2 regions of the Acidovorax facilis genome follow, and region 1 is predicted to be linked to the other one. Evidence: predicted binding sites of a transcription regulator. Region 1 holds the regulator's gene; the other holds the start of a gene.
The links. Region 1 encodes LexA, which represses DNA repair genes until DNA is damaged. Its sites were predicted from a motif close to ACTGTATNNNNATACAGT; they were not measured.

Region 1 (11,022 bases):
CATCGGTCTCAATCAGCTCGGCACGCGAAGTGTTGACCAGCAGGGAGGTGGGCTTCATGCAAGACAGATCTTCGAGTGAGACGATGCCGCGCGTTTCGTCGTTGAGCCGAAGGTGGAGCGAGATCACATCGCATTGCGAGAAAAACTCCTCGCGCGTGGTGGCAGCCTGGTATCCATCCGTCAAGGCCTGGGCGCGTGATGCCTCACGCCCCCAAATGCGGACATTCATTCCAAAAGCACGCCCGTAGCCCGCCACCAATTGGCCAATGCGGCCATAACCCCAGATACCCAGCGTTTTGCCCCGCAGCACGCTGCCAAGGCCAAAATTGGGAGGCATGGACGCCGTCTTCAGCCCTGATTGTTGCCAGGCGCCATGCTTGAGGTTGGAGATGTACTGCGGCAGTCGGCGCATTGCGGCCATGACAAGTGCCCACGTCAGCTCTGCGGGGGCCACGGGTGAGCCTATGCCTTCTGCCACTGCAATCCCACGTTCCGTACAGGCAGCTACATCAATGTGATTGCCGATCTTGCCGGTTTGCGCGATGAGCTTGAGACGGGGAAGTTTCTCCACCAGTTGACGGGTGATCTGGGTGCGCTCCCGCACAAGCACGATGATGTCAGCGTCTTTGAGGCGGACGGACAGCTGGCCCAGCCCTTTGACGGTGTTGGTGTAGACCTTGGCGGTGTACGCGTCAAGCCGGGATGCGCAGTGGAGCTTGCGGACTGCGTCCTGGTAGTCGTCGAGGATCACAATGTTCATCCCGACATTGTGCCTTGGCCACGCCGGTCGTTTCATACCGGACCGCCCCCTGGCACAGGAAAGGATGGGGCTTTTGGTGACGGAGTGTTGGCGACCTCGACAAGCGCCGTCCACAGCGATCAGGCGGCATCCTCCATATACAAAGCAGTCAATGGATCGCTGGGTGGTGCATGCCTTGGGCTCAACAGGCTTGCAGCGCCGCCTCGGATGCAGCCAGGCGGTCCAGCTCGGCGCACACATCGGCCATGCGGCCGGCGATCACCAGTCGGCCTGAGCCGCCCGATGTGGGGAGCCTGCGCAGGACCTTGGCAGCCCTGCAGCCTGAGCCGTCTGCCAATCTGGATGATCCACAGGCAACGCGGGTAGCGGCAGGCGGCGGTATGAACGCCCGGGCATCGGTATTGGTGGCCACAAACCGCGTGGTGGCTCCGGTGGGTGGTGTCTGGGGGCTGACCGTAAAGGGCCAGTTGCCTCGCGGTGGACGTTGGCTGGGGATGTTGGATGGATGGCGGGGTTTGTCAGTGCCTGCTGATCCGCTCCTGCGGCCCAGGTCCGCGTCATCGGGATGGGGGCGGGGCGCTGGCAGGTCTGCTGCAGACGGCTCCTTGAAGGTGTGGAGCCAGTGGGTCAGGGTACGCAGAGTGCTGGAGAGCGCAGAAAAGGTGGTCAAGGCAATTCCCATGTGAAAACTCCGAAGGTCGGGGGTTGGACATAGGCAGGATTGCAAAGTAAACCGGCACCGCAGGGCTGGCGTACTGGTTTTACCAGTGCGCCAAACGCCCGCCACCTGCAGCGCGGCAGCTAACGAACTAATTCATGAGTGAATGCGATGGAGCGCTGTGGCTACATCAGCATGGTGTTGCGGATGAGGCCGACGGCGAGCCCTTCAATCTCAAAGGGTTCGCCGGGCTGCACCACGATGACCGGGTAATCCGGGTTCTCGGGCAGCAGTTCGATGGCGGTCGCAGTACGGCGCAGGCGCTTGACCGTCACATCGTCTCCCAGGCGGGCCACGATGATCTGGCCGTTGCGGGCTTCGCGGGTGGACTGCACGGCCAGCAGATCGCCATCCATGATTCCGGCATCGCGCATCGACATACCGCGCACTTTGAGCAGGTAATCGGGCTTGTGATGGAACAGGCTGTTTTCCACACTGTAGGTTTGGTCAACGTGTTCCTGCGCGAGAATGGGCGACCCTGCCGCCACACGCCCCACCAGGGGTAGCACCAGTTGTGAGAGTCCGGGAATCGGCAGGCTGAACTGGTTGCCGCGTGCTGCATTGATGGAGCGCACGGTGTCACCGCGCAACCGGATGCCACGGGATGTGCCACTGACCAGCTCGATCACGCCTTTGCGCGCCAGCGCCTGGAGATGTTCTTCTGCCGCGTTGGCCGACTTGAACCCCAGTTCGGCAGCGATCTCTGCACGGGTGGGGGGCGCCCCGGTGCGTGCAATGGCCGTCTGGATGAGATCCAGAATCTGTTGCTGGCGGGCAGTGAGTTTCGGGTTGTCGAGCATGGTGGTTTCCGGTGGAGGCGGCTACAGTGATGGACAACTGTTTTTTAATCCAGTAACTGTATTTTTCACCAGTTTTTCGGAGTACGCAAGTGAGTGGGCAAAAAATTGTGGTTTTGGGCACCGGAGGGACCATTGCAGGCACGTCCGCGCAGGCTGGCGACAACATCGGCTACACCGCTGCGCAGGTAGGGGTCGGGCAGCTGCTTGCAGCTGTTCCCGGATTGCAGCAGGCCGCGCGGGGCGTGCTGGTGGCGGAGCAGGTGGCCCAGATCGACAGCAAGGACATGGATGGCCAGGTGTGGCAGGCGCTGGCGCTGCGCTGTGCGCACCACCTGGAAGATCCCGAGGTGCGTGGTGTAGTCATTACCCACGGAACCGACACGCTGGAAGAGACGGCGTGGTTTCTGCACGAAGTGCTGGACACCCGCGCGAAACCCGTGGTGCTGACCTGTGCCATGCGCCCGGCCACGGCGCTCACGCCCGATGGGCCTCAGAATCTTCTGGATGCTGTTGCTGTGGCGGTCACGCCCGGCGCACGGGGTGTGCTGGCGGTCGCCGCTGGCGAAATTCATGGGGCACGGCAGGTTCAGAAGGTGCACCCCTACCGGGTGAATGCGTTCAACTCGGGCGAGGCCGGGCCTTTGGGTTGGGTGGAGGAGGGGGCTGTCCGTCTTGTGCAGGATTGGCCCCTGGCGCCTGGTGTTCCAGCATTGAATGCTATTGAAAATGTAGTGAATGCCGCAGCCTGGCCCCGCGTGGAAGTGGTCATCAGCCACGCTGGCGCATCGGGAACCATGGTGGACGCACTGGTGCGAGATGGGGTCCAGGGGCTGGTGGTGGCCTGCACGGGCAATGGCACCATCCACCATGCTCTGGAGGCCGCATTGCTGCGTGCCCAGGAGGCGGGTGTGCGCGTGGTGCGGTCCACACGCTGCTCCGAGGGGCAGGTGCTGCCCAAGCCGGGGGACGCATTGCCGGACTCCCAGGGGCTATCCCCCTTGAAGGCCAGGATCTCGCTGATGCTCGAACTGCTGCACTGAGCAACAAGGCCACCCCGATGTTTTTTGCAACTCTTAAGTCCCATGCGTGGGCTTACCCCGCGCTGGAGGTGGTGCACATCGTGGGCATTGCCTTGCTGTTGGGCAATTTGGTCTTGCTGGAGTTGCGGGTGTTTGGCCGTGGGGCGGCGCTGCCCGTCAAGGATTTGGCGCGGCTCAGCCTGTCGCTGGCATTGTGTGGTTTTGGCCTGGCGGCGGCGTCGGGCCTCTTGATGTTTGCCACACAGCCTGCCGAACTGCTCGCCAGCCGCGCATTCACCTTGAAGATGCTGCTGTTAATGCTTGCAGGTTGCAACGCCGCGTGGTTCCATGGGCGGGGTTCCCTGGCTCGCCTGGATGCTCTGGCCCGGGTACAGATGCTGGGTTCCACCGTGATCTGGCTGGCTGTGGTGGTGTGTGGCCGCTGGATTGCTTACCTCTGATCGGACATGACAAGGAGAGAACCGATGAGCCTGCAACGCCGCCACGTGCTCCTGGCCGCAACGGCCATTCCCTGGGGCGCGCGTGCCCACCATGGGTGGAGCAGTTTTGACCCCGACCGTCCCATCTACCTGGAAGGCACCGTGCGCAAAGTGCGCTGGCAAAATCCACACGCCGAGCTGGAGCTGGAGACACCTGCCGAGCTGAAGCTGCCTGCGGATCTGGCCCAGCGTGTGGTGCCTGCGCAGGCGTCCCCCGTGGATGGCAAGGCCTTGCTGGCCAAGACGGTTTTGCCCACCCGCAAAGATCGACGCTGGGAAGTGGAGCTGGCGCCCCTGACCCGCATGCAGGCCTGGCAGGTGCAGGAGATCAAACCCGGCACTGCGGTATCGGTGGTGGGCTTTACCCTGCGCGAAGAGAAGGGCGACGCGTTGCTGCGGGCGGAATACCTGTTTGTGGATGGCAAAGCCTACGGCTTACGCTCCAGCCCAGCCTGAGCCATCGGTATGGCCCGGGGATAGCCATGCGAAAGACCTGAAACTGTTCCCTGCACCGCATAAAAAAAGCGACGCCCTGCTGCCATGGCGTCGCTGGTTGCAAGGGGCGATAGCCCCGAGCCTTAACTGGCCAGTGCCTGCAGTGCGCGTGCCGTGATCTCGTCCACGCTGCCCGTGCCGCTGATGGCGCGGTACTTGGGAGCCAGCTCGGGTTCGGCCTGGGCCCAGTTGCTGTAGTAGTCCACCAGCGGGCGCGTCTGGTCGCTGTAGACCTGCAGGCGCTTCTTGACGGTTTCTTCCTTGTCGTCTTCGCGCTGGATCAGCTCTTCGCCCGTCACGTCGTCCTTGCCTTCCACCTTGGGCGGGTTGAACTTGACATGGTAGGTGCGGCCGCTGGCGGGGTGCGAGCGGCGGCCGCTCATGCGTTCGATGATGGCGTCAAAAGGCACATCGATTTCGAGCACGTAGTCGAGCTTGACGCCCGCTGCCTTCATGGCATCGGCCTGGGGAATGGTGCGGGGGAAGCCGTCGAACAGGAAACCGTTGGCGCAGTCTGCTTGCGTGATGCGCTCCTTGACGAGACCGATGATGATGTCGTCACTGACCAGGGCGCCCGAATCCATCACCGCCTTGGCCTGCAGGCCCAGAGGGGTGCCGGCCTTGACGGCTGCGCGCAGCATGTCGCCGGTGGAGATCTGGGGGATGCCGTACTTCTGGCAGATGAACGTGGCTTGCGTGCCCTTTCCGGCGCCAGGCGCGCCCAACAAAATCAGTCTCATGGAAGTCCTCGAAGGTTAGAAATCGGTTGGCGCCGCTGGCGGGGACGTTCGAAGGGCGCCTGAAGCCGTTCTGTGCGCCCGGGATGCGGTGCTCTCGTTGCGGTCGAGGATAGCATGCGACTCCCTTGCGCTGACTTACATGCTGCACCGGGTTGGGCAGGGGTGTCGCAGGGTGGATAGCCGGGGCATTCGGCGGACCGGCGCGGCGCGCGCCACCGGCCCGCTCCTCATCGGAAAAGGCGGCGAACCCGTTCCAGGTCTTCGGGCGTATCCACGCCCGGGCCAGGGGCCGCTTTGGCCAGATGAACCGCAATGCGGTGGCCGTGCCACAGGGCGCGCAGTTGCTCCAGCGCTTCCACCGCCTCGGTGGGGGCGGGTGTCAGGGCAGGAAATTGGCGCAGAAAGCCCGCACGATAGCTGTAGATGCCCACATGCCGCAGTGGCGCGAACCCCGCCAGGGCTGCTACACCGGGTGCCGCCGCCTCGGCCGCACCTTGCCACCAGGCCAATCCCATATGGTCCCGCGCAAAAGGGATGGGCGCGCGGCTGAAGTAGTGGGCCAGGCCCCGCGCGTCCAGCACCACTTTCACCACGTTGGGGTTGGTGTAGTCGGCCAGTGACGCAATGGCGTGGGCTGCGGTGCCCATGCTGGCCTCCGGCCGGGTGGGCAGGAGGGCTGCCACAGCGTCGATGAGGCCGGGGTCTATCAAAGGTTCATCGCCTTGCACGTTGACGACCACGTCGTCCCCGTCCAGACCCAGCTGGGTACAGGCTTCGGCCAGGCGGTCGCTGCCGCTGGGGTGGTCGGCGCGGGTCAGTATCGCTTGCACGCCATGGGCGGTGCAGGCCTGCAGGATGCGAGGGTCATCGGCTGCCACCACCACGCGGGCTGCTGCACTTTGGGCGGCACGCTGGGCCACGCGCACCACCATGGGCAGGCCCGCGATATCGGCCAGGGGTTTGTCGGGCAAGCGGCTGGATGCCATGCGCGCTGGGATCAGCACCGTGAAGCGACCGCTCGCGGTCGGAGCGCCTGGCGTGCCGGGATCCGTTGCTGCGCTCACTGCTCCAGTTCCTCGTCGGTGAGCGTGCGGGCTTCGTTTTCGAGCAGCACCGGGATGCCGTCCCGCACCGGATAGGCCAGGCGAGCGCTGCGGGAGACCAGTTCCTGGGCATCGCGGTCGTAGGTCAGCGGGCCTTTGGTGACGGGGCAGACCAGCAGTTCAAGCAGTTTGGGATCCATGGTGACAGCGCTTTCCAGGAGGTTCGTTCGGGCAGGCAAGGATGATAGCGGCGGCCTGGGCGGTGAATCGTTAATGCCTGTGGACGCCCAAGGCCAGCAGGCGCGCATCCAGCGCTGCGAAAAAGGCCGGGTCGATGTGCAATTGCAGGGGCACGGCCAGCGCGTCCGGGTGGTGTTGCCAGAGCTTGACAGCGTCTTTTTCAGTGCAAATTAGCGGGTGGCGCTTGTCAGATGAGTGGGTCCAGCTATCAAAATCATAGTGATCTGGCAAGGCTTCCGTGTGTGCCAGCTGCAGCGCCTCAGCCTGCAGCATGGCAAAGAACACTTCGGGGCGTGCCACGGCCGCCACGGCATGCAGCGGCTGGCCTTGCAGGTCCGACAGCGGCACCCGGGTGCCGTCCGCACGCAAGGCATAGGGGGCCAGTCGGCGTTGCAGGCCATAGGCATGGGCGGGGTCGCTTCCAGGCGGCAGAGTCCCTGCATGCAGCACAAAATTCACCGCGCGTGGCCAGGGCTCACGCAGGGGCCCCGCTGGCAGCAGGAAAGCGTTGCCCACGCCCTGTTCGTTGAAGATGCAGACCTCCAGATCGCGCGCCAGGGCCAGGTGCTGCAGGCCATCGTCGCAAACGATCACGTCGGTGTCCGGGTAAGCAGCCCGCAGGGCGCGGGCGGCGGTGATACGGCGAGGCGCCACAAACACGGGCACCCGGCAGTTGCGCGCGATAAGGGCGGGTTCATCGCCCACCTCATGGGCGGGGCTGTCGGGCGTCACCTCGCGGCAGTCGGTGGTGCTGCGGCCGTAGCCGCGTGAGACCACGCCGGGGCGCAGGCCCAGACCTTGCAGATGCTGGACAACGGCAATGACCACGGGGGTTTTACCTGCGCCTCCGGCAATCACGTTGCCCACGACGATGACCGGGCGGCCAGGGTGCTCCGCCTTCAGCAGGCCGATGCGGTAAAGCCCGCGCCGCATACCGACCAGCGTGCGGTAGACCCGCGAGACCGGCCACAGCACCCAGGCGAGCGGGCCGCGTGCCTGCCAGATTTTCTGGAGCCCGGAGGCGGGTGGGGGGAGGGCTGCGCCCCGCAATGCGGGGGCGCTGGGCGAGGGCGGCTGCAGCCCGGGGGCAGCCATTCGTGTCAGCGGCTGGGGCTGCGCGCCGCAGCCGAAGACTGCGTGGCAAACGTGATCTGCGTGAGGCCCACGCGGCGCGCGGCCTCCATCACCGAAACCACGGACTGGTGCGGCGCCATCGCATCGGCGCTGATGATGACCACACTGCCCTGGCCCGCTGTGGCGGCACTGCGCAAGGCCTGCGCGATCGCGTCCACGCTTTTGCCGTCCACGCCCGTCTTGTTGACGGCGTAGCGCCCGTCGGCGGCCACGGACACGATGACTTCCTTGGGGTGGTCGCGTTGCTGCTCGGCATCGGCCACGGGCAGCGTGAGCTGCAGCTCGGTGAACTTGCTGTAGGTGGTGGTCAGCATCAGAAAGATGAGGATCACCAGCAGCACGTCGATGAACGGGATCAGGTTGATCTCCGGCTCTTCCTTGGCGCGGGGACGGAAGTTCATTTCACTTCTTCCGCAAACGCAGGATGTGGCGCACAAATTGTTCCGAAGCCAACTCCAAGGTGAGCAGATAGGCATCCACCCGGGCGCGGAAGTAGCGCCAGAAAATCAGTGCCGGGATGGCCACGATGAGGCCAAAAGCCGTGTTGTAGAGCGCGATCGAGATGCCATGCGCCAGCTGGGCCGGGTTGCCGCCACCCATGGCCTGGCCCACGCCACCGCTGCCGGCCTGCGAGCCAAAGATCTCGATCATGCCGATCACAGTGCCCAGCAGGCCCAGCAAGGGCGCGGCCGAGGCGATGGTGGCCAGTGCCGACAGGTATTTTTCCAGCCGGTGCGCCACGGCGCGCCCCGCGCCTTCCATGGCGGCACGCAGGTCGGTCTCGCTGCACTGGGGGTTGCTGTTGAGGGTGCGCAGGCCGCTGGCCAGCACTTCGCCCAGGGCGGAGTTTTGCGCCAACTGGTTCACCACGTCGGGGGTGGGCACGGCCTTGGACGAGACCGTGATGGCTTCATCGAGCAATTTCGGGGGGGCGACACGGGCCGTCTTGAGGGCCACGAAACGTTCAAAAATCAGCGCCATTCCCAGGACGGAACACGCAATCAGGGGCCAGATCGGCCAGCCTGCGGCTTGTATGATGGACAGCAAATCTCTCTCCGCGCAGATGAAAGCAATCGGCGATTATGGCCCAGCTTGCAGGGCCCACCTCGTCACAAACCGTTACGTTGCTGTGCGCGCCGTCGCCCCATCTGCTCACCCACAAAATCTGTGGATAACTTTGTGGGCAACCACTGTTCCAGGCCGCGCAAAGTGGCGCCACGCCGTGCTTGCAACAGATTGATGAAAAATTGCGCAATGAAAAAGCTATATAAATCAATAACTTGTACGTGCTCTGGTGTTTTGCGGGCGGTTTTTAGTTATGTGGCTGTGGTAACCGCCGCTGGCCAGATTCTGTGGAGTACTTGCGCGGTGCGCGCGGCGCAAACGCCCGCCGTTTCTCATGTTTGAGCGCCCCAGCCCCGCAGCGGCGCCGCGCGTCTGGGAAGTTGGCGCGCTATGCCGCGCCATTGCTGATGCTCTGGAGGCGCGCTTCAATCCTGTCGCGGTGCGCGGCGAGATCACGGGCTTCTCGCGCGCATCCAGCGGACATTGCTACTTCTCGGTCAAAGACGCGAACGGCCAGTTGCGCTGCGCCATGTTCCGCCGCGCCGCCAGCCTGCTTGACTTTTCGCCGCGCGATGGCGAATTGGTGGAAGTGCGCGGGCGCCTGTCGGTGTACGAGGCGCGGGGCGATCTGCAGTTCATTGTGGAAAGCATGCAGCGGGCCGGGCAGGGCGCGTTGTTCGAGCAGTTCCTGCGCCTGAAGGCGCAGCTCGAAACGGAAGGCTTGTTCGACAGCGCCCGCAAGCGCCCGCTGCCTTTGCAGCCGCGTGGCATTGGCCTTGTGACGTCCACCGGGGCTGCGGCCCTTCACGACGTGGTCACGGCGCTGCGCCGTCGCGTCCCGCACATACCGGTGGTGCTGGTGCCTGCGCAGGTGCAGGGCGCCGCAGCACCTGCTTCGCTGGTTGCGGCGCTATCAAAACTGTATCTGCTTGTGCAAGCGGGACAGGCGTCAGGGGCTGATTTGACCAAAAATCCGCCCATTGACGTGATCTTGCTGGTGCGCGGGGGCGGTTCCATCGAAGACCTCTGGGCCTTCAACGACGAACAACTGGCCCGGACCATCGTGCGAAGCCCGGTGCCGCTCATCAGCGGGGTGGGGCACGAGACCGACTTCACCATCGCCGACTTCTGCGCCGACCTGCGCGCCCCCACGCCCACCGCCGCCGCCGAGCTGGTGGCCCAGCCGCGCGATGTGTGGCTGGGGGCGCTCGGGCTGCTGGCTGGGCGTATCAGCGACGGCGTGCAGCGCCAGCTCGACACCCGGCACCAGCGGCTGGACCAGGCGGCGGCGCGGCTGGGCCGCCCGTCGGGCCTGGTGGCGCGTGAGCAGATGCAACTGGCACGCCTGGCCCAGCGCATGCGCCATGGAGTGCTATTAAAATTGCAGCGGCTTGCGCAATCCCAGAAAGCGCTGGAGGCCGATTTCCCTCAAAAAATGCAACGGCGCCTGGTGCAGCAGGCCGAGCGGCTCGACCGCGCGGCCTTGCGGCTGGAGCTGCTCGACCCGCGCCTGGTGCTGCAGCGCGGCTACGCGCTGCTCACCGATACCGAGGGCCGGGCCGTGACCAGCGTGCGCCAGGCCCAGCCTGGCGATGCCCTGCGCGCCACACTGGCCGATGGCGTGGTGGACGTGACGGTGGCCCAGCCGCGACTGCTGTAACGGGGTGATGTCGCGGCGCGGTAGAAGGCGCGCCTCTGTAGGACAGCAGCGGTTTGTGGTGCTGCAGACCGGATCTGGGTGGCCTCACGCTGCACAGGTCACCTGATGTTCCTACAATGCCCCCTTCGCGCTGTGTCCGACTGCATTGCTCAGGAAAGAAAAGCGTTGCAGATGGCATCCCGGAATTTCAAACCACAAGGAAACACCACCATGGAACATACCCTTCCCCCGCTGCCCTACGCCATCGATGCCCTGGCTCCGCACTACAGCCAGGAAACCCTGGAGTACCACCATGGCAAGCACCACAACGCCTATGTGGTGAACCTGAACAACCTGCAAAAGGGCACCGAGTTCGAAGCCATGACGCTCGAAGAGATCGTCAAGAAGTCGAGCGGCGGCATCTACAACAATGCAGCGCAAATCTGGAACCACACCTTCTTCTGGAACTGCATGGCTCCCCAGGGCGGCGGTGAGCCTTCTGGTGCACTGGCTGCAGCCATCACCGCCAAGTGGGGCAGCTACGCAGCCTTCAAGGAAGCGTTTGTGAAGTCTGCCGTGGGCAACTTCGGTTCGGGCTGGACCTGGCTGGTGAAGAAGGCCGATGGCAGCGTGGACATCGTCAACACCGGCGCCGCCGGCACGCCGCTGACCACCGCCGACAAGGCGCTGCTCACCGTGGACGTGTGGGAACACGCGTACTACATCGACTACCGCAACATGCGTCCCAAGTTCGTTGAGACCTTCCTCGACAAGCTGGTGAACTGGAAGTTTGCCGAAGCCAACTTCGCCTGATGCGCGATCCGCGCCCCGCGAGTGACCTGTCCTGACGGACTGAGGTCTGTGGGCAA
Region 2 (11,022 bases), 720 kb from region 1:
GAGCCCCACCATGGTGAGGTTGATGGGGGCCGAGGTCTCCAGGCTGGTGTGCGCCAGCAGCGCGGTGATCAGCTCCTGCTGCGGGGTCTTGCCCGTCTTGGGCTCGAACACCAGGCGCACGGGGGCGTCTTTGCTGGATTCGTCGCGCACGACATCCAGCACGGCCAGGATGCTGGCCTTCAGTTGCGTCTGGTCCTGGCTCAGCGCCTTCTTGCCGGCCTTGACTTTGGGGTTGGTGATTTCCTCGATCTCTTCGAGCACGCGCTGCGTGCTCACGCCCGGTGGCAATTCGTTGACCACCAGTTGCCACTGGCCACGCGCCAGTTCCTCGATCTTCCAGCGCGCGCGCACCTTGAGGCTGCCCCGGCCGGTGCGGTAGGCATCGGCAATGTCGCCGGGGCTGCTGATGATCTGGCCACCGCCGGGGTAGTCGGGCCCGGGCACGATGGCCAGCAGCTCGTCCTGGCTCAGCGAAGGTGTCTTGATGAGCGCAATGCAGGCGTCGGCAATCTCGCGCAGGTTGTGGCTGGGGATTTCGGTGGCCAGGCCCACGGCGATGCCGCTGGCGCCGTTGAGCAACGCAAACGGCAGGCGGGCGGGTAACTGGCGCGGCTCCTCGGTGCTGCCGTCGTAGTTGGGCATGAAATCCACGGTGCCTTCGTCGATTTCATCGAGCAGCAGGCTGGTGATGCGCGACAGGCGCGCCTCGGTGTAGCGCATGGCGGCAGCGCCATCGCCATCGCGGCTGCCGAAGTTGCCCTGGCCGTCGATGAGCGGGTAGCGCTGCGCAAAGTCCTGCGCCATGCGCACCAGCGCGTCGTAGGCCGACTGGTCACCATGCGGGTGGAAGCGGCCCAGCACATCGCCCACCACGCGGGCGCTCTTGACCGGCTTGGCGGCAGTATTGCGCGTGGGGCCGCTGTAGCCCAGGCCCATGCGGTCCATCGAATAAAGGATGCGCCTCTGCACGGGCTTGAGACCGTCGCACACATCGGGCAACGCGCGGCCCTTGACGACCGACAGTGCGTATTCAAGGTAGGCGCGCTGGGCATAGCCCGCCAGGCCCAGGGAGTCACCCCCGTCATCGCCTGCGGTGGTGAAATCCAAAGTCGGTTGGTCGCTCATTCGTTAACTACAGGTTCTTGATTCAGGTTCTGGTCGCGTGTCTGCGCGACGCGGGTGGGCGGCAGGTTGCCCCTGTTGGTGGCACCGCCCGAGAGCTCCATGCGTACGCGGCCAGGCGCTGCACGCTGTGCCAGCACGGGTGCCGGGGGCTTGAGCTGGGCATACAGGCCCAGCACGGTGCGCACGTAGCTCTGCGTTTCCTTGTACGCGGGGATTTGGTTGCCCGCGCGCTGTACCGCACCTTCACCGGCGTTGTAGGCCGCCACGGCCAGGTCCATGCGGCCGGGGAACAGGTCCAGCAGGTGGCGCAGGTAACGGGTGCCAGTGGGCACATTCACCGCCGGGTCGGCCAGCTTCTGTTCCACCGTGCGCTTGGCGTCGCTGCTCACGCCAAAGCGGTTGGCGGTGGCGGGCATCACCTGCATCAGGCCCACGGCGCCCTTGGGCGACACGGCGGTGGCGTCAAAGCCGGACTCGGTCGCGATCACGGCCTGCAGCAGCTCGTAGTCCACACCGTGTTTGGCGGACGCAGCGCGCAGGTGGTGTTTGACGCGTTTGTAGTCGGGGGCGATGTCAAAAAAGGCCAGCAGGCGCGCGCCCGCTGCGGGCAGCGCATAGGGCATGGGCGACGCATTGGCAGGCGCATCGCGGGTGGAGTCAAAGTCGTTGCCGCGAAAAAACAGCTGGTAGCGCGCATCGACCTGCTCGGCCGCAAAGTGCGTCACGCCACGCTCGTCCACATGCGCCCACAGGTCCGCATGGGCCACTTGCTGCACAAAACATAGCAGCAAACCCAATACAGACAAGCGCAGGGCACTGTTTTTATTCATATTTTGATCACAAACACCGGGCGGAGCGCGTCGATGCGGTCAGATATCGATCTCGACCGCATCGCCATGCAACTCCATCAGCTCACGGCGCGCGGCGGCTTCGCCCTTGCCCATGAGCTTGGTGATGAGACCCTCGGTGGCGGCAAAGTCCATGTCGCCCAGCTGCACGGGCAGCAGGCGGCGGGTGTCGGGGTTGAGCGTGGTTTCCCACAGCTGCTCGGCGTTCATCTCGCCCAGGCCCTTGAAGCGGCTGATCTGGCACTTCTCTTTGGGCACACCGTCCTTGGCGCACTTGTCGAGGATGGCAGTCAGTTCGCCATCGTCCAGCGCATACATCTTGGCGGCGGGCTTCTTGCCGCGCGCGGGTACATCCACGCGGAACAGCGGCGGGCGCGCCACGTAGATGTGACCGGTTTCGATGAGCTTGGGGAAGTGGCGGAAGAAGAGCGTGAGCAGCAGCACCTGGATGTGCGAGCCATCCACGTCGGCGTCACTCAAGATGCAAACCTTGCCGTAGCGCAGGCCGCTCAAATCCGGCGTGTCGTTGGAGCCATGCGGATCAACGCCGATGGCCACCGAGATGTCGTGGATTTCGTTGTTGGCAAACAGGCGGTCGCGCTCCACCTCCCAGGTGTTGAGCACCTTGCCGCGCAGCGGCAGGATGGCCTGGCTTTCCTTGTCGCGGCCCATCTTGGCGCTGCCGCCAGCCGAGTCGCCCTCGACCAGGAAGACTTCGTTGTGGGCGATGTCCTTGCTTTCGCAGTCGGTGAGCTTGCCGGGCAACACGGCCACGCCGGAGCCCTTGCGTTTTTCGACCTTCTGGCCCGCCTTCTGGCGAGTCTGCGCGGCCTTGATGGCCAGCTCGGCAAGCTTCTTGCCGTATTCAACGTGCTGGTTGAGCCAGAGTTCGAGCGCGGGGCGCACAAAGCCGCTGACCAGCCGCACCGCGTCGCGCGAGTTCAGGCGCTCCTTGATCTGGCCCTGGAACTGCGGGTCGAGCACCTTGGCTGAGAGGACATAGCTGGCGCGCGCAAACACGTCCTCGGGCAGCAGCTTCACACCCTTGGGCAGCAGGCTGTGCAGCTCGATGAAGCTCTTGACCGCATTGAACAGGCCGTCGCGCAGGCCGCTCTCGTGCGTGCCGCCCGCGCTCGTGGGAATCAGGTTGACGTAGCTCTCGCGCACGGGCTGGCCGTCTTCGGTGAAGGCGACACACCAGGATGCGCCCTCGCCTTCGGCAAAACTTTCGTTGTTGCGGTCGGCAAAACCCTCGCCTTCAAACAGCGGGATCACCGGGTCGCCGTTGAGCGTCTGCATGAGGTAGTCGCGCAGGCCGCCCTTGTACTGCCAGGTTTGCGTGTCGCGGGTTTTCTCGTTGACAAGCTGCACCGTGACGCCCGGCATGAGCACCGCCTTGCTGCGCAGCAGGTGGGTCAACTCGCCCATGGGCAACGCGCTCGACTCGAAATACTTGGCGTCGGGCCACACGCGCACCGAGGTGCCCTGCTTGCGTTCGCCCGCCTCCAGCGGCCGGGCCACCAGGGGTTCGATCACGTCACCGGCCGAGAACACCAGGCGTGCCGCCTTGCCTTCGCGGTAGCTCGTCGCCTCCAGCCGTGTGGCCAAAGCGTTGGTCACACTCACGCCCACGCCGTGCAGGCCGCCCGAGAAGCTGTAGGCGCCGCCCTTGCCCTTGTCGAACTTGCCACCCGCGTGCAGCCGGGTGAACACCAGTTCGATCACCGGGGCGTTTTCCTCGGGGTGCATGCCAAACGGAATGCCCCGGCCGTCGTCCTCCACGCTGACCGAGCCGTCGGCATGCAGCGTGACGCGGATCTTCTTGCCGTGCCCGGCCAGCGCCTCGTCGGCCGCGTTGTCCAGCACCTCCTGAACGATGTGCAGGGGGTTGTCGGTGCGGGTGTACATGCCCGGGCGTTGCTTGACGGGCTCCAGGCCCTTGAGCACGCGGATCGAGCCTTCGGAATATTCGCTGGCGGATGCAGAAGACGGTTTGGCAGACATGGGGCGGATTGTAGTGCGGCAACGCAGCAATAGCTGGATATAAAACCAGCCCCACCTTCGCCCCTGCTGCCAACTGTATTGGTCCCCGGTGTATCAGCACGTTTCACGCAATCTGGCTACATTCCTGCGCATGCATACGAATCCTCCCAAACTGTCCATGTTCCAGGTGCTGGCCTGCGGCGCGGCCATCGTGACCCTGTCGATGGGCATCCGCCACGGCTTCGGACTCTGGCTCTTGCCCATCACCCAGGAGATGGGCTGGACGCGCCAGTCGTTCGCACTGGCAATTGCCATCCAGAACCTGTCCTGGGGCCTGATCGGCATTTTTGCGGGCATGGTGGCCGACCGGTTTGGCGCGTTCCGCGTGCTGATGGGCGGTGCCGTGCTGTACGGCCTGGGCCTGGCGGGCATGGCACTGTCGCCCACGCCCACGCTGTTTGCGCTGACGGCGGGCGTGCTGATTGGCGCGGCCCAGGCAGGCACCACCTACGCCGTGATCTACGGTGTGCTGGGGCGCCAGATTGCACCCGAACGCCGGTCCTGGGCCATGGGTGTGGCCGCGGCGGCTGGCTCGTTCGGCCAGTTCCTCATGGTGCCGGTGGAAGGCTGGCTGATTGCCGGATTGGGTTGGCAGCAGGCGTTGCTGGCGTTGTCCTTGATGGTGCTGCTCATCGTGCCGCTGGCCTTTGGGCTGCGCGAGCCCAACTTCGCGGGAGCGGCCCCGGTCAAGCGCGAGCAGACGATCCTGCAAGCGCTGGGCGAGGCGTTCCGCTACCCCAGTTTCAACCTGTTGATGGCGGGCTACTTCGTCTGTGGATTCCAGGTGGTGTTCATCGGCGTGCACATGCCCAGCTACCTCAAGGACCACGGCCTGTCGCCCCAGGTGGCCAGCTATGCACTGGCGCTGATTGGCCTGTTCAATGTGCTGGGCACCTATGTGGCCGGCACGCTGGGCCAGCGCATGCCCAAGCGGTTCATCCTTGCTTTTATCTACTTTGCGCGGGCTGCGGCCATCAGCGTGTTCGTGCTGGTGCCGCTGTCGCCGCTGTCGGTGTATGTGTTCTCGGCGGTGATGGGCACGCTGTGGCTGTCTACCATCCCGCCCACCAACGCCACCATCGCGCAAATCTTTGGCGTGCAGCATCTGTCGATGCTGGGCGGCTTCGTGTTCTTCAGCCACCAGATCGGCAGCTTCCTGGGCGTGTGGCTGGGGGGCTATCTGTATGACGCGACGGGCAGCTACGATATCGTCTGGTACATCGCCATCGGCCTGGGTATTTTTGCCGGGCTGGTAAACCTGCCGGTCCGGGAAAGCCCCATCCAGCGCGGCGCAGCCCAACCTGCCTGACCATCCCCTGCAAAGAACTTCTTCATGCCCACCGTCAGCGCATCCACCACCCCGCCCGGCAGCAGCGTGCCACGGGTATGGCGCTGGCTTGGCTGGATCACGGCGGTGGTGCTGTGCCTGGCGGTGTTTGGCATGTACACGGTGCCGGACTTCATGGTGATGCTGGCCGACCAGATGTGGGCGTGCTTCTGAGCCCGCGCCTTCCTCTTTCAAGTTTTTTGGCCGCTAGCGCTTGATGGACAAGCGCTGATAGCTATATTTTCAATAGCACATGCACGGTAACGAAGCTCCCTCCGACTGGGTCCGCCGCTGGTCCCACCTGATTGCGCCGGGCAGCACGGTGCTCGACGTGGCTTGCGGCGCCGGGCGCCACCTGCGCTGGCTGCGCGGCCTGGGGCACTCCGTGGTGGGGGTGGACCGCTCTGCCAAGGCTCTGGCCGCTTGCGAGGGTCTGGGTGAACTGGTACTGGCCGACATCGAGAGCGGCCCATGGCCCTTTGCAGGCCACCAGTTTGGTGCCGTGGTGGTCACCAACTACCTGTGGCGGCCCCTGCTGGCCACCCTGGTGGAGAGCGTGGCCCCAGGCGGCGTGCTGATCTACGAGACCTTTGCACACGGCAACGAAACCGTGGGCCGCCCGGCCCGGCCGGAGTTCCTGCTGCAGCCCGGAGAACTGCTGACCGCCTGCACGGGCCTGCGCACGCTGGCCTATGAAGACGGCTTCCAAAAAAACCCCGACCGTTTCGTGCAACGCATCACGGCCGTGCGGGAACTCCCGCCGCCTGGGGGACCCTCACGACATCTTCTGCCCATGTGGGCTAGTTAGAATGCTCTTTTACCGTTTACCACTGCGGACATGACCTCTTCCTCCGTCGCTCTCACCGGCAGCATCGTCGCCCTCGTCACTCCCATGCACGAGGACGGTAGCGTGGACTACCCGGCTCTGCGCAAACTGATCGACTGGCACATTGCCGAAGGCACCGACTGCATCGGCGTGGTGGGCACCACGGGCGAGTCGCCCACCGTCAACGTCGAAGAACATTGCGAGATCATTCGCGTGGCCGTGGAGCAATCTGCCAAGCGCGTGCCCATCATGGCGGGCTGTGGCGCCAATTCGACCGCCGAAGCCATCGAGCTGGCCAAGTTCGCGCGCGGCGTGGGGGCCGACAGCCAGTTGCAGGTCGTGCCGTACTACAACAAGCCTACGCAAGAGGGCCAGTTCCAGCATTTCAAGGCGATTGCCGAAGCCACGGGCGACCTGCCCATCGTGCTGTACAACGTGCCCGGCCGCTCGGTGGCCGATATGCAACACGACACCGTGCTGCGCCTGACCCAGGTGCCCGGCATCATCGGCATCAAGGAAGCCACCGGCAATATCGAACGCGCCCAGTGGCTCATCCGCGATGTGCCCAAGGGCTTTGGTGTGTATTCGGGCGACGACCCGACCGCTGTGGCGCTGATGCTGTGCGGAGGCCACGGCAACATCAGCGTGACCGCCAACGTCGCCCCGCTCCTCATGCACGAACTGTGTGTGGCTGCCCTGGCGGGCGATGCACGCCGGGCCATGGAAATCCAGTTCAAGCTGATGCCGGTGCACAAGAACCTGTTTGTCGAAGCCAACCCCATCCCGGTCAAGTGGGCCATGGCCCGCATGGGCCTGTGCGGTGGCACGATGCGCCTGCCGATGACGCCGCTGACCAACAGCAACGAGGCTGTGGTCGAATCTGCGCTGCGCACCAGCGGCCTGATCTAATCCGGGCTGCGCCCGCTCCCCGAGACACTCTCCAAGGATTTCCGCGTGAAAGCTGCTACCACCCGCTTGAGCCTGCTGGCCCTTGCCATGGCCCTGTCTGCCTGTGCCGCCCTGGAGGGCGACAAGATCGACTACAAGAGCGCGACCAAAGGCTCGACCCTGGAAGTCCCGCCAGACCTGACCCAGCTGTCGCGTGATTCACGCTACAACGTCCCAGGCGGCGCCGTCTCGGCCGCTGCCATGCAGGCCGGCCAGGCTGCTCAGCCATCGGGCACCGCCAACGCCGCAGCCCTGCAACTGGGCGACGTGCGCATCGAGCGCGACGGCAACCAGCGCTGGCTGGTGGTCAACCGCCCGGCCGACAAGCTCTGGGAACCCGTGCGCGACTTCTGGCAGGAAAGCGGCTTCAACCTGGCGCAGGCAGACGCCAACGTGGGCATCATGGAAACCGACTGGGCCGAAAACCGTGCCAAGCTGCCGCAGGATTTCATCCGCTCGACCCTGGGCAAGCTGCTCGACTCGCTGTACTCCACCGGTGAACGCGACAAGTTCCGCACGCGCCTGGAGCGCAACGCCAATGGCGGCACCGAGATCTACATCACCCATCGCGGCATGATTGAGGTCTACGGCAACGTTTCCAAAGACAGCACCGTGTGGCAACCCCGCCCCTCCGACCCGGAACTCGAAACCGAATTCCTGCGCCGCCTGATGGTCAAGCTGGGCGTGAGCCAAGAGCAGTCCAAGGCAGTGGCTGCGGCTCCCGCCCCACGCGCTCAGTCGGCCCGCATGGCCACGGTAGACAACAAACCCGTGGTCCAGCTTGACGAGGGTTTTGACCGCGCCTGGCGCCGCATCGGCCTGGCCCTGGACCGCACCGGCTTCACGGTGGAAGACCGCAATCGCAATGAAGGCACCTACTTTGTGCGCTATGTGGCGCCCAATGCCGAGAAGAAGGAGCCAGGGTTCTTCGGCAAACTCTTCAGCTCGTCCAACGCCACACCTCCACTCAAGTACCGCATTCTGGTGCGCAGCCAAGGGGAGTCCACCACGGTATCGGTGCTCAACGAAGCCGGCGTCCCCGAATCGTCCTCCAATGCCGAGCGCATCGTCCGCGTGATTGCCGACGATCTGAAATAAGCGACGAACCGCGCGCCTCTTCGCTCCCCCTGCCTGGGCCCGGGGCCCAGGCTACAGAGGTGCTGCGCGGCAAGCGCCTTCAACCACGACATGCTGCGTTTCAAGAACCTGGGTAGCGGCAGCACGGGCAATGCCACGGTGGTGGAAGGCAGCAGCGGCACACAGGTACGCCGCCTGCTGATCGATTGCGGATTCGGCATCCGGCAACTGCAAACCCGCCTGGCGCAAGCGCAGTTGCAGATCGAAGACTTGGATGCCGTCTTCATCACCCACGAACACTCGGACCACATCGGCTGTGCACTGGCCGTGGCCGTGCGCTACCGCATCCCGGTATGGATGAGCCAGGGCACCTACGCCGCCCTCGGAGCCCCCGACTTTGATGGCATGCTGCGCATCGCACACGACATGGAGGCTCTGGACCTCGGCATCTTCAGCGCCCTGCCCTTCACGGTGCCCCACGATGCGCGCGAGCCGCTGCAGCTGCGCTGCTCGGACGGCGCATCCCACCTGGGCGTGCTCACCGACCTGGGCCACGCCAGCGACCATGTTCTGCAGCAACTACAAGGCTGCCATGCGTTGATGATTGAAGCCAACCACGACCCCGCAATGCTCGAAGCATCCCGGTATCCGACCTTCTTGAAACGCCGCGTCGGGGGACCGTATGGGCACTTGGCCAATTTTGCGACAGCCGACATCCTGCGTGCCGTGCGGCACCCTGGCCTGCAGCGTGTGGTGGCCGCCCACCTGAGCGCACAGAACAATGCACCCAGCCTCGCTCAACAGGCGCTAGGCCTTGCACTGGAGTGGCCCGCCGAGGAAATCACCGTCGCCAGCCCAACGGTGGGAACGCCCTGGCTGGCAGTTGCAGGATGAAGTGACTCCGGTCACGCCGCAAACGACCAACCCCGGGGAAGGAAAACGCCCCCAAAAAGAAAAAGCCCCGACCTTGCGGTGCGGGGCTATCGGTCGATAGCAGGTTTTGCAACCCGCTGCGGCCTGCAGCGAATTACTTGGCTGCGGAAGCGCCAGTAGCAGCGGTGGCAGCAGCGTCAGCGGCAGCCTTGGCAGCATCGGCAGCAGGTGCAGCAGCAGCCGAGGCAGCGTCGGAAGCGGCAGGAGCGGCTTCAGAAGCGGCAGGAGCTGGTGCGGGTGCTGGAGCTGGGGCTTCCACGGCAGCTGGTGCTGGAGCAGGAGCGGGCTCTTCCTTCTTGCCACAAGCGGCGAGTGCAGCAGCGGCGATCAGGGCGGCCAGAACGAGAGAGTTCTTCATTTCGATTTTCCTAGTTGGACAGACAGAATCTTGAAAAGCCACGGCGTCAGGCTTTTTGGAAGCCCCGGTACGCTTTGGCACAATGCGCTTGGCTTGCACCTTTTCGGCGCAGCCGCTGATTATATTGGTATTTAGTCAATACAGACTAACACTGACGAAACCTTTACGCCCAATTGACAAGGCGCAAAGCGCGCATTTGGCTCATAACCCCAGCGTCGATGCGGGGAAACCGGGCGTGCTTTTGCTGCGCACCCACTCGTTGAGCGTCTCGCGCAGCAGCACACGGCGATCTGGTTCAAAGCCTGCAACCCCCACGCACCGCTCCGGGTCCAGCCGTTGCATCACCCAGTACGGGGACCACAATGCACTGGGAATATCCAGGGGATCAGCCGCCGGGCTGCGACGGCAATTGATGATGTGGTCCCAGGTGCCCCGCCAACGCACAAAACGCGCGTGCCGACGTATCACATCATCGTAGCTGCACGCCAGCATGGTGAAACGCCGACTTCCATGGGCCCAATCCTGCAAGGCCTCCACCACACTAAGTTCGCCCAGGGGCCAGTCATGGAAATTCGCATCGCTGATCACAATTTCCTTCCAGCCATCCCGGGCGGCTGTGGCAATCGCGTCGCGCACCATTTGCTGAAACGCTTCACGGCTGCTGAAACGACCCACCGGGAGATCGGGCCGCGAATCGGCGGAACTGGCAGAAATCTCGGTCATGACGGTGTCTCCTGGGGTGCTTCGATCTATCCAGCCCAGACGTGAGCCCAGCCCGCATCACACCAGGACGACAGCAGCTCCAGCGCGTCGTCACTGGCGCGCGCAAGCTCGCGGGCGGTCAACTGACGTTCATCAGCCAGGCGGCGCATTAGCGTTGCATCGCGGCCTGCTGCGCGGTAGCTCTCGCCATTGATGAACACATGGTGCGTGTCGTACATCATGCGGCTGCGGCGGTCCAGGCGCACCCCTTCCAGCATCACGCCTGTATCGCCAGGTTCGAACCACACATTCGGCTTGGGCTCAGTCAGATACTCCCCCAGTGCGCGCTCCAAAACAAGGGGCTGCGCCAGCGCGCGGCTCAAAGCATCCCGCGCGAAGTCCTGCAAACCCGCCGGAATGGCCGCGGGTTGAGACACAGCTTCCTGCTGGGCATCGCGGTACAGCAGGGGCTTGTCTTGATCCGCAGCATCCTCGGCCAAGCGCACCAACAATTCCTGGCCCAGTTCGGCGCGGGACGGCACCTTAAAGCCGATCGAATAAGTCATGCATTCGCCCTCGGCGATGCCATCGTGGGCATAACGCGGCGGCAGGTACAGCATGTCGCCCGGCTCCAGCAGGTACTCCTCTTCAGGCTCGAACTGCGCCAGCACTTTGAGTGGAATACCTTCGCGCAGCGCGAGATCCTTCTGGCGGCCAATGCGCCAACGCCGCGTTCCGTGGGCCTGCAACAGAAAGACGTCGTAACTGTCGAAATGCGGGCCCACACCACCGCCGTCGGACGCATAACTGATCATGAGGTCATCAAGCCGCGCCT

Region 2: a site for LexA is predicted at 4,010-4,027, ahead of ACQ4MJ_RS04145 (DNA topoisomerase IV subunit B). Genes of this name have one in related genera too.

What each region holds. Positions count from the first base shown of each region.
Region 1 covers NZ_CP192460.1:1,618,630-1,629,651, forward strand. Annotated here, with positions in the region: gene ACQ4MJ_RS07270 (D-2-hydroxyacid dehydrogenase family protein) at 1-760, opposite strand, end outside; gene ACQ4MJ_RS07275 (hypothetical protein) at 942-1,430, opposite strand; gene lexA (transcriptional repressor LexA) at 1,604-2,278, opposite strand; gene ACQ4MJ_RS07285 (asparaginase) at 2,368-3,318, shown strand; gene ACQ4MJ_RS07290 (hypothetical protein) at 3,336-3,758, shown strand; gene ACQ4MJ_RS07295 (DUF6152 family protein) at 3,783-4,253, shown strand; gene adk (adenylate kinase) at 4,376-5,032, opposite strand; gene kdsB (3-deoxy-manno-octulosonate cytidylyltransferase) at 5,260-6,096, opposite strand; gene ACQ4MJ_RS07310 (Trm112 family protein) at 6,093-6,275, opposite strand; gene lpxK (tetraacyldisaccharide 4'-kinase) at 6,346-7,410, opposite strand; gene ACQ4MJ_RS07320 (ExbD/TolR family protein) at 7,416-7,850, opposite strand; gene ACQ4MJ_RS07325 (MotA/TolQ/ExbB proton channel family protein) at 7,852-8,496, opposite strand; gene xseA (exodeoxyribonuclease VII large subunit) at 8,849-10,174, shown strand; gene ACQ4MJ_RS07335 (superoxide dismutase) at 10,385-10,966, shown strand.
Region 2 covers NZ_CP192460.1:900,542-911,563, reverse strand. Annotated here, with positions in the region: gene parC (DNA topoisomerase IV subunit A) at 1-1,125, opposite strand, end outside; gene ACQ4MJ_RS04150 (lytic transglycosylase domain-containing protein) at 1,122-1,955, opposite strand; gene ACQ4MJ_RS04145 (DNA topoisomerase IV subunit B) at 1,995-3,977, opposite strand; gene ACQ4MJ_RS04140 (MFS transporter) at 4,108-5,325, shown strand; gene ACQ4MJ_RS04135 (hypothetical protein) at 5,350-5,517, shown strand; gene ACQ4MJ_RS04130 (class I SAM-dependent methyltransferase) at 5,597-6,151, shown strand; gene dapA (4-hydroxy-tetrahydrodipicolinate synthase) at 6,182-7,078, shown strand; gene bamC (outer membrane protein assembly factor BamC) at 7,124-8,215, shown strand; gene ACQ4MJ_RS04115 (MBL fold metallo-hydrolase) at 8,306-9,088, shown strand; gene ACQ4MJ_RS04110 (hypothetical protein) at 9,222-9,485, opposite strand; gene ACQ4MJ_RS04105 (hypothetical protein) at 9,687-10,208, opposite strand; gene ACQ4MJ_RS04100 (JmjC domain-containing protein) at 10,235-11,022, opposite strand, start outside.